DNA from 3 places in the Streptomyces sp. NPDC051636 genome. Region 2 is predicted to be linked to each of the others. Evidence: riboswitches for the same ligand, from Rfam matches in the RefSeq annotation. Region 2 holds a riboswitch; each other region holds the start of a gene.
What was found. Region 2 has a riboswitch for cobalamin ahead of ACIBBH_RS00045 (prenyltransferase/squalene oxidase repeat-containing protein). Riboswitches for the same ligand answer to the same signal wherever they lie in the genome.
Positions count from the first base shown of each region.

Region 1: linked by a shared signal. The riboswitch ahead of ACIBBH_RS02915 (CbtB-domain containing protein) and the one ahead of ACIBBH_RS00045 (prenyltransferase/squalene oxidase repeat-containing protein) in region 2 are both predicted to bind cobalamin.
Region 3: linked by a shared signal. The riboswitch ahead of ACIBBH_RS03115 (cobalamin biosynthesis protein) and the one ahead of ACIBBH_RS00045 (prenyltransferase/squalene oxidase repeat-containing protein) in region 2 are both predicted to bind cobalamin.

Region 1 covers NZ_JBITDA010000001.1:612,148-617,010, forward strand. Annotated here, with positions in the region: gene ACIBBH_RS02890 (hypothetical protein) at 1-201, opposite strand, end outside; gene ACIBBH_RS02895 (TIGR03086 family metal-binding protein) at 310-900, shown strand; gene ACIBBH_RS02900 (MBL fold metallo-hydrolase) at 941-1,693, shown strand; gene ACIBBH_RS02905 (DUF4396 domain-containing protein) at 1,830-2,321, shown strand; gene ACIBBH_RS02910 (CbtA family protein) at 2,344-3,117, opposite strand; gene ACIBBH_RS02915 (CbtB-domain containing protein) at 3,152-3,373, opposite strand; cobalamin riboswitch at 3,410-3,554, opposite strand; gene ACIBBH_RS02920 (histidine phosphatase family protein) at 3,672-4,259, shown strand; gene ACIBBH_RS02925 (hypothetical protein) at 4,557-4,863, opposite strand, start outside.
Region 2 covers NZ_JBITDA010000001.1:5,162-10,024, reverse strand. Annotated here, with positions in the region: gene ACIBBH_RS00055 (XRE family transcriptional regulator) at 1-517, opposite strand, end outside; partial or broken gene ACIBBH_RS00050 (phosphotransferase) at 763-1,448, opposite strand; cobalamin riboswitch at 1,516-1,643, shown strand; gene ACIBBH_RS00045 (prenyltransferase/squalene oxidase repeat-containing protein) at 1,758-2,981, shown strand; gene ACIBBH_RS00040 (SCO2322 family protein) at 2,978-3,616, shown strand; gene ACIBBH_RS00035 (CbiQ family ECF transporter T component) at 3,609-4,685, shown strand; gene ACIBBH_RS00030 (ABC transporter ATP-binding protein) at 4,682-4,863, shown strand, end outside.
Region 3 covers NZ_JBITDA010000001.1:656,419-661,281, forward strand. Annotated here, with positions in the region: gene ACIBBH_RS03110 (cobyric acid synthase) at 1-1,275, opposite strand, end outside; gene ACIBBH_RS03115 (cobalamin biosynthesis protein) at 1,272-2,216, opposite strand; cobalamin riboswitch at 2,316-2,458, opposite strand; gene ACIBBH_RS03120 (hypothetical protein) at 2,585-2,812, opposite strand; gene ACIBBH_RS03125 (anion permease) at 2,850-4,106, opposite strand; gene ACIBBH_RS03130 (class II aldolase/adducin family protein) at 4,359-4,863, shown strand, end outside.

The sequences.
Region 1 (4,863 bases), 610 kb from region 2:
GGCGCAGCGTCCGACCGCCACCGAGCCGGTGCCCTGCACGGCGTACAGGACACCGGTGCACGCGGGGGAGTGGCCGAGGCTGTCCACGACGGCGTATGCCGTCGTGCTGCTCGGGGCGCCGAACAGCATCGCCGCACCGCCGGCCATGACCAGCGGGCGCAGTGCGGGATGCCTCCACAGACGGCGGGCGCCCCCGGACATCGGGAAGGTGCCTCGGGAAAGCGACCGGCCGGGAACGGCACCGATGAGTTTCCCGGCCCCGGCCGGTCCACCCTCCGTACCGGTACCGCACTCCCGGAGGAGCACGTCATGACCGACACGACCCTCGACCTCGGCCCGCAGACCCGTGCCCTGGCACGGCTCACCGAGGGCGTGACCGACGAGCGGCTCTCGGCCGCCACCCCGTGCCCGGACTACGCGGTGCGCAACCTGCTGGGCCACCTGATCGGCCTCGCCACCGCCTTCCGCGACGCCGCCCGCAAGGACCTGGGCGTCACCACCGACACCAGCCCCGACACCGCCGTGCCGGACATCGGCCCCGGCTGGCGCGAGGAACTGCCCAAGGTCCTCGACGAACTCGCCGAGGCCTGGCGCGACCCCGACGCCTGGACCGGCATGACCCGCGCCGGCGGCGTGGACCTGCCCGGTGCGGTCGCGGGCGCGGTCGCCGCCGACGAACTGGTCGTCCACGGCTGGGACCTGGCCCGTGCCACCGGCCAGGAGTACGCCCCCGACCCGGCCGCGCTGGAGGCGTCGTACGGCTTCCTCCTCGCGGCGGCCGAGGACCCGGGCCGCGGCGGCATCTTCGGCCCGGTCGTCCCCGTCCCGGACGGCGCACCGCTGCTGGACCGGGCGGTGGGGCTGAGCGGGCGGGATCCGGGGTGGACGACGATGCCGTAATCGCGAGGCAGGGCGGTACGGCGCCACGTACGCTCCTTGCGTGCCCCTCAGCCTCACCGTCCTCGGCACCGCCTCCCCGCACCCGGGGCCCGGCCGCCCCTGCTCCGGGTACCTGCTGCGCGGCGGGGGCGCCGAGGTGTGGGTGGACGCCGGGACGGGGACCTTCGCCGAGTTGCAGCGGCACACGGATCCGGCGCGGCTCACGGCGATCTGGATCTCGCATCTGCACGCCGACCACAGCGCCGATCTGCTCGCCGCCGCCCATGCCTTCGCCTTCGGCGGACTGACCCCGCCCGCGCCCGTCCCGGTGTACGCGCCGCAGGACTGCGCGAGGCGGCTGGCGGGATTCCTCGGCCGACCGGACGTGGACTTCCTGAGCGAGGTCATGGATTTCCGTCCCCTGTACGACGAGCACGCCGTCCAGCACTGGAACCTCCGCCTCACCGCCCGCGCCGTCGCCCACGACACCGAGGCGTACGGGCTGCGCGCCGAGTGCCAGGGGAGCGTCCTGGCGTACTCGGGGGACAGCGGCCCCTGCGCCGCGCTCACCCAACTGGCCTCCTGCGCCGACCTGTTCCTCTGCGAGGCGGACATCGACGAGCATCGCGAAGGCGAACAGGTCCATCTGACCCCGGAGGACGCGGGGCGCGTGGCCCGCGAGGCAGGTGTACGGGAGTTGCTCGTCACCCACGTCGGGCCCGCGCTCACCCGTGAGACGGCGACCGCCCGCGCCGCCGTGGCCGCCGGGAGGCCCACCGACACCGCCCGCGAGGGCGAGACCAGAACCGTCTGACCCTTCCGCCCCGGCAGCCTCACTCGGCCAGGGCGTCGACCAGCCGGCGGATCGTACCGCAGGGGCGGGAATACCCCCAGGGGGTATCTGGTTGACGTGGGTGCCCGCGAGAGAGACGTCCTGGAAAGAGGGAACCATGGACCACTCCACCCACCAGCATCACCACACCGGACATGCTGCCCCTGGGGGCCGCGGGCCGAGCTGGCGCATGGCCGCCCAGGCCACCCTGCACTGCCTGACCGGATGCGCGATCGGCGAGGTTCTCGGGATGGTCATCGGCACCGCGACCGGGCTGCACGACGCCGCCACGGTGGCACTGTCCATCGCCCTCGCCTTCGTCTTCGGATACGCCCTCACCATGCGTGGCGTCCTGCGGGCGGGCCTGGCGGCGCGGCAGGCCCTGAAGGTGGCGCTCGCCGCCGACACCGTTTCCATCGCCGTGATGGAACTGATCGACAACACGGTCGTCGTCAGCATCCCCGGGGCCATGGACGCGGGCCTGAGCAGCGCCCTCTTCTGGGGCTCGCTGGCGTTCTCCCTCGCCCTCGCGTTCCTGGTCACCACGCCCCTCAACCGGTGGATGATCGGCCGCGGCAAGGGACACGCCGTCGTGCACGCCTACCACTGACCCGCGCCACGGCTCGGCGGCCTCAACGGGGTACAGCAGCCGCCTTGCCGCGGGCAGCGCCCTCCTCCGGTGCGACCGCCTTCGCGGGCCTGGGGACCAGCACCCGCTCTGCCAGCACTCCGAAGGCCAGCCCGAAGACGGTCCACAGGGTGACCTGGACGGCGAGGGCCGCCAGCCGGAACTGCCACAGCAAAGTGGCCGAGAAGTCCTTGGGGACCTCGTTGACAGCCGGCAGGAAGCCGTAGGCCAGGCCGACGGCAAGGAGGAAGAACGCCCCCGCGGCCAGCGTCGCGTTCCAGTTGCCCAGGCGCGGAGCCAGGCGCTTGCCCATGATCACCGCGGTGACGGACAGCAGCACGCTGAGGACCATCATCAGGAAGTACAGGGTGGTGCGCTTGCCGATGGTGTCGGGGTCGCCGACGGACGGCGGGTTGGCGGGGTACTTCAGGAACGGCACGACGTACACGGCGACCAGGCCGGCGGCCGCCAGGAGCAGCGCGCCGGCGCGCGGCCCGAAGCGGCCGATGCGGCCGAGTGCGAAGCAGTACGCGAGGGCGGCGATGCCGCCGAACGCGACCCCGTAGACGAGGACGCCGGTGGCCAGGCCGCCGGTGGACTGCATCGTGCGGCTGACGGCTTCCATGCCGTGCTCGTGCGAGTGCGCCTCTTCGTAGGCGATGGCCGAGTCGACGCGCGGCTCGCCCAGGAAATAGGCGACGACGAGGGCGAGCAGGCCCGCGGCGAGACCCGCGAGCATGCCACGCACCAGGAGGTTTCGGACCGTTGCCGAATTCAGGGGGCCCATGGGCTCGTACGCTTCTCCGCCGTCGTCAGTGGCAGGGGAAGCCGAGCAGGTGGCGGGCGTCGTGCACCCATTCGTGGACGTTCTCGCCGGACATCACCGAGGTGGCACCCTGCTCGGCGCCGACGAAGTAGAGCAGGACCAGCATCAGGATGCCGAAGAAGACCGCCCAGGGGGCGATCGTGCCGATCGGCAGCTTGGCGGGTACGGCGGTGGGGGTAGTGGTCGGCTGAGCGACGGACTGCGCCATGGCAGGACCTCCTGGGGAACTCGCGTCCCGTCTTGGTGGTGCACGTGACGACGGCGCGGGTCTGACTCACCCCGGCCCGCACCGCAGGGTGCGAACGGGGCTTACAGTGGCGCGACCGTGCCGGAATCTCACCGGCTTCCGTGGAACCGTCGTCGGTATCGCGCCGAACGTACCGCGAAGCAGAGGTTCGGCCAAGGGCGCACGGGCGGCGGGGTGCGCGCCGGGGAGCACGGGCCACGGCGCCAGATCCCGTGCATGACAAGGAAATCGGGTTCGGAGAGGGCACGGGGACGGGCGGATGACGAGCCGAGTGATGTTGGTCTCACCCGCGATCAGCGGGGCGTTGCGGGAAGCCCGTTTCGACGACGGTTGCCCGCTCGATGCGACCGGCGCCGCGCGTGCCCGGTCGGCCGCGGGCTCCCTTCCGGCTGCCGACCGCATGCTCGCCTCCCCCACGGTGCGGTGCCGGGAGACGGCGTCCGCGCTGGGCCTGGACGCCACCGCGGTGGCGGCGCTGGCCGGGCTCGACGTGGGCCGCTGGCGCGGCCGGACGCTGGCCGAGCTCGGCGCCGACGAGCCGCAGGCGGTCGCGGAGTGGCTGGCGGACCCGGCCGCCGCCCCGCACGGCGGGGAGTCGGTGCACCGGCTCTGCGCGCGCGTCGGGGTCTGGCTGGAAGAGGCCGCGCGGCTGCCGGGCCGGACGCTCGCCGTCGTGGAGCCGGAGGTCGTCCGAGCCGCGACGGTGCGCGTGCTCGGAGCGCCCGAGTCCGCCTTCTGGCGGATCGACGTGGCACCGCTGGTCGCCACCGAGTTCAGCGGACGTGCCGGACGCTGGAACGTGCGGCTGGGGAGCGCACTCGGCCCTGCCGAACGCTCCCCCGGCTGAGGCCCGGACGAAACGGGAGCCCGGTCGGCTCCCGCCGACGCCGAGGGCGGCGGGCAGCACCGGCACCAGCGTGGCGGCGCCGAGGAGGCCGTGGGCACGCGTTCGAGGTGATCCGGTGAAGAAAAGAATCCGGAGTGCTTTCGAATTTCTGGCCGACGTCCACGTCACCAGGGGCGGCAAGCGGCTGGCCGTGTCCCGGCCGGAACCCCACGACCAGCAGCCGTCCGCCCCGGTCGCAGTACACGGTGCGTCTCGCGCGGTGCCGCGGGCGCGGCTCCTGCGGGAGGTGATGCTGCATCAGGGTGACGACGGTGTCGAAGGACGTGTCGGGCACGTCGAGGACTGCGGCGCCGTGTGCGACAGCCGGCGAGCGGTGCCGGCCGCCGTCCGCTCTCCGAGCCAGGCGAGGAAAGCAAGGGTGAAGACACCCTCGACAAGCAAGGAGAGGGCCCCGTACGGCGGCTCCCAGCCGGCCTCGTAGTACCCGTCCGGCAGGCCGGTCGTACGCGAGAGCAGGAAACCGGCGAGCATGCCGAGGCTGACGAGCGCTCCGGCCAGCCACGCGGCCAGAGGACGCTTCATGACGACCAGTCCCGCCGCCACC
Region 2 (4,863 bases):
GGGGATTCATCTGCGGGGCGCGCATCGCCAGTCGCACCAGGCCGCTCTCACGCAGCCGCAGCAGCGGGTCCGCCTGCGCCTCCAGTCCCTGGAGCACCGGCTGCAGGGCCTCGTGGAGGGCCTCCGGTTCGTCCGCGGTGAAGAAGCCGGCGGGCAGGCCGAAGAACCTGCGCAGCCGGTCGGCGTGTTCCAGGCTGGGCATGCCGCTCTTGCGCCACTCGCTCAGCCACTGCCGGCTGGTCCCCGCGATCCTGGCCAGCTCGCCCAGCGAGTAGCGCTTGCCGTCGGGCCGGCGCCGGGTCTCCCGGACGAAGTCCAGCCGCTGCCGCACCCGTTCGGCCAGCCCGGCCTCGGGCACGGAGCCGCCCGAGAGCAGCCGGCAGACCACCTCGGCGGGAATCCCGGTGCGGTACGACAGGTCGCCCACGTCCAGGACCTCCGGCAGCCGGCCCGGCCGTCCGGTGAGCTCCCCGAGCCGCTCCAGTACGTCCGCAAGCGGGGCGTAGGCGTCACTCACCGAGGTCCCCCCTGGGCGTGTCGTCCGTTCCGTGGCTGAGCTGACGCGAGGCTACCCGGTCGCCCGCCGGTCGAGAAGTGATGTCAACGACAACTGCCCATTGAGGCAGCAATCGTTGACAGTTGGGGGTCCGGCGGGACAGGATCACGACGCAAGGTCATGACCCCGGTCCGCTCTCCGCGCACGGGGTCGTGCGCCCTGTTCCCGCCCCGGGTGCTGCCTATGGGGGAGCAGCATCCGGGGCGTTACCCTGCCGCCCGCTCCGGGGTCGCCCGGAACGCCACCGCCCGTACCAACTTCTCCGCGTCTTCCCGCAGTTCGACCTCCCGCGCACTCATCGTCGGATTGGCCGCCCGCCGCCGGGCCTCCGCCGGCCCCTCCTCCGTCAGGTCGGACGGGTCGGCGAGCAGGGCGGTGAGGAGTGCGCGGGCCGGGGTGGCGAGGGGTTCGCCGGCGACGGCGACCCGGGCGAGGATCACCGCGGACATGCCCCGGTCGACGGCGGGCGGGCCGTCCTCGGCGTTGGTCCAGTCGATGACCCGGGGGCCGTCGGGGGTGAGGATCACGTTGTCGGGGTGCAGGTCCAGGTGGAGGACCCGGGGGCGGGGGCGGCGGAGTTCCGGGCGGGGACGGCGGGCAACCGCCGCAGCAGCCGGGCGAGTTCCGCCCCCGCCTCCGCCGCGCCCAGCGAGCCGTCCAGGAGGGCGGCCGGCACCGTCGGCCCGGACAGCCGCTCCCTCACCAGGTCGGTGCGCGAGCCGGAGGGCCGTACCCGGGGCACCGGATACCCGTGCTCGCGCACGTACGCCATCACCGCCCCCTCGGCCGCCGTGTCCCCCCAACCCTCCCGGTCGCGGCGCAGCACCCACGCCGCGTCGATCTCGTACACGTCGGCCGGCCGGCCCGAACTCAGCAGTCTCCCCGTTGGCATCATGGCGCGACCCTGGCCAGGTCGCCTGTGCCTCCGGCTCACAGCCGCCTCTCGGTCTCCGGCTACCGCCGGGTAGAGTGACCCGGGTCGTCATCACACCCGTACGAGGGGAAGCCGGTGCGATTCCGGCGCTGACCCGCAACCGTGAACCGCCCCCTGGCGGTGAGCCGGACCGCCCCGCACGGGACGTGACCGGCTCACGTGCGCGGCGGCCCGCCGCCCACGGCACCGTCGAGGTCTACGGAGCCGAGCCGCCCGGGGTGTCCCGTGCTGCCCGCGCTTCCCTTCAGGGAGAGGCAGTAGCCGACCATGAACGTCCGCCGCAGTGCCGCGGCTCTGGCCGCCGTCGGGGTGATGGCCGCCGCCGCGCCCGCCACAGCCGCGTCCCCTTCCCCCTCCCCGTCGACGGCGCTCCCGTCGGGGCTGTACGGCAGCACGGACCCGAAGTACGACGGCGTCTGGCGCCAGTCCCTCGCGCTGCTCGCCCAGCACACGCTCGGCGTCCGGCCCGCCGCGAAGGCCATCGACTGGCTGGTCGGGCAGCAGTGCGCCAACGGCGGTTTCGCCGCCTTCCGCGCCGACCCCGCGAAGTCCTGCGAGGCCACCACCGCCCAGACCGACACCAACAGCACGGCCGCCGCCGTACAGGCCCTGGCGGCGCTCGGTGAGCACGACGGCGAGGCCCGCAAGGCGGTCACCTGGCTGAAGATGATGCAGAACAAGGACGGCGGCTGGGGCTACACCCCGGGCTCGCCCAGCGACACGAACTCCACCTCCGTGGTCATCGGCGCCCTCACGGCGGCCGGCGAGGACCCCTCCCGACTCCGCACCGAGGGCAGGACCCCGTACGAGCTGCTGGCCAAGTGGTCCCTCTCCTGCGCGGGGGACGACGCCGGCGCCCTCGCCCACCAGCCGGACAAGAGCGGCAAGCTGTCGGCCGACGCGGACGCGACGGCGGCCGGGGTACTGGGCGCGCTCGGCAAGGGCTTCGTGACGACGGCCGGGAAGGCACCGCAGGAGGGCTACGTCTGCGCCGACTCCGACAAGCCGCTCACCCCGCGGGAGATCGCCCGCAACGGCGCCGCGTACCTGTCGGACCAGCTGCACGGCACCGGCCACCTCACCACCAGCCTCGCCGGTGCCAAGGACCAGCCCGACTACGGCAACACCGCGGACGCGGTCCTCGCCCTCGCCGCGCAGGGCTGGACGAAGCAGGCGAAGAAGCCGTACGCCTGGCTGGAGAAGAACTCCGCGCGGTGGGCCAGGCAGAGCGGCCCCGCCGCCTACGCCGAACTGATCTTCGTGGCGCACGCGATGGGCACCGACCCGCGTGACTTCGGCGGTACGGACCTGGTGCGGGCGCTCAACGCGACGGGCCCGGCGCCGCAGCCGGCCCAGGCGACGGGCGCTGACACCGAGCGGGCCGAGCACGAGTCGGGGAGGAGTCTCTGGTGGATCATCGGCACCGGCCTCGTCGCGGGCATCGGCATCGGTTTCCTGCTCAGCGGTCGCCGCAAGAGGCAGCAGCCGTGACCGCCGTCCGCCGTGCCGGGGCGCTGCTCCTGGCCGCCTTCCTGTGCGTGGCCCTGGCGGGCCGGGCCCACGCCACCGGCTACCGCTACTGGTCCTTCTGGGAGCGCACCGGCGGCCACTGGACGTTCGCCACCGAGGGGCCGTCCACCGCCCGCCCTTCCGACGGTGACGTCCAGGGCTTCCGCTTCGCGGTGAGCGAGGACTCCGCCGGCGCCACGCGCCCGCGCGGTACGGCGGACTTCGACTCCGTCTGCGCCAAGTCGCCTGCGCGGGCCGGCCGGAAGCGGGTGGCCCTGGTCCTCGACTTCGGCACGTCCGCCGACGCTCCCTCCGGCGAGACCCCGCCCGCTCGCCGAGCGGCCTGCGCGGTGGTCTCTCCCGACGCGCCGACCGCCGACGCGCTGGCCGCGGTGGCGGGGCCGTTGCGGTACGACTCCCACGCCCTGTTGTGCGCGATCGGGGGGTATCCGGGGAAGGGGTGCGGGGAGCAGGTGGCGGAGGGGAAGTCCCGCCCGGCCGCGACGAAGAGCGAGCCTCAGCACGGTCCGTCGGTGGGTGTGCTGGCGGGCGTGGGTGCCGTGGTCCTGCTGGGCGGCGCCGCGCTGTGGCAGGCACGGCGGCGCCGGGATGCGTAGGGCGCCCCGCGCCGCGGGTGTCCACCCCGGCGCCTGGTGGCTCTGGTCCACAGGCCTCGGCACCGCGGCCACCCGCACCACCAACCCCCTGCTCCTCGCCCTCCTCATCACCGCAACGGCCTACGTAGTGGCCACCCACCGCACCCCCACCCCCTGGTCCCGCTCCTACACCGCCTTCGCCGAACTGGCCCTCGCCGTCCTCCTCATCCGCCTCACCTTCGCGGTAGCGCTCGGCTCGCCCGTCCCCGGCACGCACGTGATCGTCACCCTCCCCGAAGTCGCCCTCCCGCACTGGGCGCAGGGCATCCGCCTGGGCGGCAGGGTCACGGCCGAGGGGCTGCTGTTCGCGCTGTACGACGGTCTGAGGCTGGCCACGCTGCTCATCTGCGTCGGCGCGGCGAACGCCCTCGCCAACCCGGCCCGTCTGCTGAAGTCCCTGCCCGGCGCGCTGTACGAGACGGGCGTGGCCGTGGTCGTCGCCCTCACCTTCGCGCCGAACCTCGTCGCCGACGTCCAGCGCCTGCGCGCCGCCCGCCGCCTGCGCGGCCGTCCGGACCGTGGCGTGCGGGGTCTGCTGCAGGTCGGACTCCCGGTGCTGGAGGGCGCGTTGGAGCGGTCGGTCGCGCTCGCCGCCGCGATGGACGCCCGTGGTTACGGCCGTACCGCCGACGTCCCCGTGCGGGTACGCCGTACGACCGCCGTCCTCACGCTCGGCGGACTGCTCGGCGTGTGCGCGGGAACGTACGGGCTGCTCACCGCCGAAGGCGGCGCCTACGGCCTGCCGGTGCTGCTCGCCGGGGTGGCCGCCGCGCTCGCGGGCCTGCGTCTGGGTGGCCGCCGTACCCTGCGCACCCGGTACCGCCCGGACGCCTGGAACCTGCGCGCCCGGCTGGTCGCCGCGTCCGGCGCGACCGTCGCCGCGCTGCTCGCCCTGGCCTCGGCGCACGACCCCACCGCCCTGCACCCCGGCGTGGTCCCGCTGGTCGCGCCCACGCTCCCGCTGTGGCCCGCGGCGGCCGTACTCCTCGCCCTCCTTCCCGCCTTCGTCGTCCCCAGGGAGCCGTCGTGATCCGCTTCGAGGATGTCTCCGTGACGTACGAAGGGGCACTCGAACCCACAGTCCAGGGTGTGGACTTCGAGGTCCCGGAAGGCGAACTCGTCCTGTTGGTCGGTCCGTCGGGTGTGGGCAAGTCCACCGTGCTGGGCGCGGTCAGCGGGCTGGTCCCGCACTTCACCGGCGGCACCCT
Region 3 (4,863 bases), 650 kb from region 2:
GTGCCAGTGGGTGCCCCAGGTCTGGCCGGCCCGGCAGCCGTCCAGGAAGGGCTCACCGCCGGTCACGTCACCGACTCCGTGGTGGATCTCGTACCCCTCGACGTGCTCGCCGAGGGCCTCGCCGACCGGCCGGGTGAGGGTCTTCTCACGGGCGAACCGCACGCGGACGGGAAGGAGTCCGAGCCCCTGGACCCGGCCGGCGCGCGACTCGACCTCGTCCTCGATGTGCTCGCCGAGGATCTGGAAGCCGCCGCAGATGCCGAGTACGGGCCTTTGCTGGGAGGCCCTGCGGACCAGCGCCTCGGCGAGACCCCGCTCCCGCAGCCACTCGAGCGCCCGTACGGTCCCGCGCGTGCCCGGGACGACGACGAGGTCGGCGTCGGCCAGTTCCTCGGGCCGGTCCACGAACCGCACGACGACGCCCGGTTCGGCGGCCAGCGCGTCCACGTCGGTGAAGTTGGACATCAGCGGGATCGCGCACACGGCGACGCGCAGCACGTCCTCGCCGACGGGCGGGGCGACGTTCGACTCGCGGACCGTCCCGCGCAGGGACACGCGAAGGCCGTCCTCCTCGTCGATGCCGAGCCCGTGCCGAAAGGGCAGCACTCCGTAGGTCCGCCGCCCGGTGAGCCCGCGCAGCATGTCGAGGCCGGGTTCCAGCAGGCCGACGTCGCCGCGGAACTTGTTGACGAGGAACCCGGCGACCAGTTCCTGGTCCTCCCGCGACAGCAGCGCGACGGTCCCGAAGAAGGAGGCGAAGACGCCCCCGCGGTCGATGTCGCCGACGACGAGCACGGGCAGGCGCGCGTTGCGCGCGATCCCCATGTTCACGATGTCGGTCCGCCGCAGATTGATCTCGGCGGGCGAACCGGCCCCCTCACAGATCACCGCGTCATACGTGCCCCGCAACTCGGCGAGGCAGTCGAGCACGGTCCCGAGAAGCTTCCGCTGCCGCCCGCCGTGGTAGCCGCGCGCGCTCAGCTCGCCCACGGGCTTGCCGAGCAGCACCACCTGACTGCTCTGCTCGCCGCCGGGCTTGAGCAGCACGGGGTTCATCAGCGCGGTCGGCTCGACGCGGCACGCCTGCGCCTGCATGGCCTGCGCCCGGCCGATCTCGGCGCCCTCGCGGGTCACGAAGGAGTTGAGGGACATGTTCTGCGCCTTGAACGGCGCGACCTTGACCCCCTGCCGCACCAGCCACCGGCAGATCCCGGCCGTGACGACGCTCTTGCCGGCGTCGGAGGTGGTGCCGGCGACGAGGAGACCACCACTCATGACGTACGCCCCTTCGCGATGACGCGCGCGGCGGCACAGACGCCGAGCGCGAGCAGGCTGACACGCTGGGAGAGCCGTACGGCCCGTTCGATGTCACGGCCGGCGACGGCGCGCCCCGTGGCCCCGTTGAGCACGGGCCGGTGCTCGACCCGCCCCCCGTACGACAGGGTCCCGCCCAGGCGCACGCCGAGCGCCCCCGCGAACGACGCCTCCACGGGCCCGGCGTTGGGGCTGGGATGCCCGGCCGCGTCGGCACGCCAGGCCCGTACGGCACCCCGGGGGTCGCCCCCGGCCACGGCGGCCAGTACGGCGGTCAGCCGCGCTCCGGGCCACCCCGCGAGGTCGTCGAGCCGGGCGGAGGCCCACCCGAACCGCCGGTACCTGGACGACTTGTGCCCGACCATGGCGTCGAGGGTGTTGGCGGCCCGGAACCCGAGCAGCCCCGGCACACCCCCCACCGCGCCCCACACCAGTGCCCCCACCACGGCGTCGGATGTGTTCTCGGCGACGGACTCGACGACGGCCCGGGCGATCCCGTCGGCGTCGAGCGCCTGCGGATCCCGCCCGCACAGGTGCGGCAGCCGCGCCCGGGCGCCCTCGACGTCCCCGGCCTCCAGCGCCCGCCCGATGCCCCGGGCCTCGCGCGCCAGGGACGCCCCGCCCACGACGGCCCAGGTGGCGGCGGCGGTCAGCGCGACGGAGGCGGTACGGGAGGGACGTACGGCGGACGCGGCGAGCGCCCCCAGCGATACGGCACCGCCCACGCACACCGCGGTGTGCAGCGCGCCCCACCCCCGGTGGTCCCGCCACAACACCCGCTCGACGGCCCCCGCCGCCCGCCCGAACGCGGCGACCGGATGCCCGCGGCGCGGGTCGCCGAGGAGCAGGTCACCGAGGAGGCCGGCGGCGGCGCCGTACGCGAAGACGCGATCGGCACGCATCGGCTCAGCCGGCCGAGGGGTCGGGCAGTGACCTGGTGCTGTACCTCAAACGGCAGGCGAGCATGGCGATATGTCCTCACTCAGGGTGTCCGCGCCCTGGTTCGACGAGACCGGCGGTGAGAGTTCCTGGCTCCCGGGGCTTCCTACCCCGGTGACAGTGGCGGGACCGCGCCGGATTCGCACCGGCTTCCTCTCTTGCCGCCGTACATGGCTCCGGCAGTCCACCATGCCCCCGGAAGGGCCGTCAACTTGCTGTTGACCTGCGCGGGGAGAGTGTGCTGAGGCCCACATCGGCACCGCTCGGAACGGTGTGACGGCATGCGAGAGGCTCCCCCCGAGGACATCAGGGAGGAGCCTCTCGACCTCGGTCAGGCCTTCGCCATGATCAGGTAGATGCCGTACGCCACCGCGGCCGCGCACCCCGCGAAGCACACGTACGCGCCGGTGACGGCGAGCGCCGCCGAGTTCCCCTGCGCGGCGGCGCGCTCGCGGCGCGACAGGCCGGTGACGCCGAGGGTGAAGAGGGCCACCAGGCCGAGGGTGACCGTGAGGCTGACGCCGAAGACGGAGCCGAGGGCTGCCCAGTCGATCTTCATAACAGTGCTGCTTTCTTGTGGACCGGGGTGACCGGGGTCAGACGGCGGCGGCCGGCGGGGTCGCCGGGTCGGCGGCGGGGGCGACGACGGGCGCCGCCGGGGACGGGATCGTGGCCGTCAGGTCCTCGGACACGGTGCCCACCGGGGGCGGGGTCACGGCGGCGATCGCCGTGGTCACCACGCCGGCCGGCTCCGCAGTGTCGTTGACGTTCCTCGCGTCGACCACCTCGCGGCGGGAGACCTTCCAGATCGCGGCGCTGGAGGCCACGAGGAAGACCGCCACCAGGGCGGTGCCCCAGTCACCGAGGTCCGTCACGGTCTCGGCGAGCGCGCCGACCAGGGCGGCGGCCGGGAGCGTCAGCACCCAGGCGACGACCATGCGGGTGGCCGTGGACCAGCGGACCACACCGCCCTTGCGGCCCAGGCCCGCGCCCATCACGGAGCCGGAGACGGAGTGCGTGGTGGAGAGGGAGAAGCCCAGGTGGGAGGAGGCGAGGATGACCGTCGCGGCGCTGGTCTGGGCGGCGAAGCCCTGCTGCGGCTGGAGCTCGGTCAGGCCCTTGCCCATGGTGCGGATGATGCGCCAGCCGCCGAGGTAGGTGCCGAGCGCGATGGCCATGCCCGCGGAGAGGATCACCCAGGTGGGAGGGTTGGAGTCGGGGGCGATGGAGCCGCCGGCGACCAGGGCGAGGGTGATGATGCCCATGGTCTTCTGCGCGTCGTTCGTGCCGTGCGCGAGGGACACCAGGCCGGCGGAGGCGATCTGCCCGGCGCGGTAGCCCTTGCGGGCGGCCTCACCGTCGGTGTTCTTGCCGATCGCGTAGGAGAACCGGGTGGCGAACATCGCCGCCACACCCGCGACCACCGGGGCCGCGACCGCCGGGAGCAGCACCTTGGTGACGAGGACGTCACCGTGGACGGCTCCCGTGCCGGCGGAGGCGACGGTGGCGCCGATCAGGCCGCCCATGAGGGCGTGTGAGGAGCTGGAGGGCAGTCCCACCAGCCAGGTCAGCAGGTTCCAGAGGATCGCGCCCACCAGGGCGGCGAATATGACCTCGGGACGTATGCCGTTCTCGTCGACGAGACCCTTGGAGATCGTGTTGGCGACCTCCACGGAGAGGAAGGCGCCTACAAGGTTGAGGGCGGCGGACATGGCCACCGCGACCTTGGGCTTGAGCGCACCGGTCGAGATGGTGGTGGCCATCGCGTTGGCGGTGTCGTGGAAACCGTTCGTGAAATCGAACGCGAGTGCGGTTACCACCACAATCGCGAGGATCAGCGAGAAGCTTTCCATTTACCCAGGCAATCGTTCGAGGTCATTGGCTGGACGACCGTAGGCAACCTGAGTGAACGGAAGGTGAACTGAGACGGGCGTCACGGTGTCATTACAGGGGAGTGACCGCTCCGCCCCGGCGCGGCGGCGCGAAACGGCCCGGGCGCCCCTTGGCCGGCGGTCCCGGGTGGAGGACGTCGGCCGGGTCGCGGAGCCGTCGAAGAGATTCTGGTCACGCGGCGGGCTGCCACGACCTGCTGGCAGGATCACGGCATGGGCGAAGAGAGCAGAGGCGTGCGCGAGGCGGAGTCGCGGGCCTGGGAGGCGCTGGTGGCGACGGCCCGGCGGACGGTGGCCGACGGACTCGTCGTCGGCACGTCCGGCAACGTGTCGGTGCGCGTGGGGGACACCGTGCTGGTCACACCGTCGGGCGTCCCGTACGACCGGCTGACACCGCACGACGTGACCGGTGTCGACCTCGCCGGACGGCAGGTGCTCGGCACGCTGGTCCCGACCAGCGAACTGCCCATGCACCTCGCCGTGTACCGCACCACCGACGCCCGCGCCGTCGTCCACACCCACGCCGTCCACGCCACGGCCGTCTCGACCCTCGTGACCGAACTCCCGGCGGTCCACTACATGTCCTGCGCACTCGGCGGCACCGTCCGAGTCGCCCCCTACGCGACGTACGGCACCGAGGAGTTGGCCGGGAACATGCTCCGCGCCCTCGCCGACCGCTCCGGCTGCCTCCTGCAGAACCACGGCACGATCACCTGCG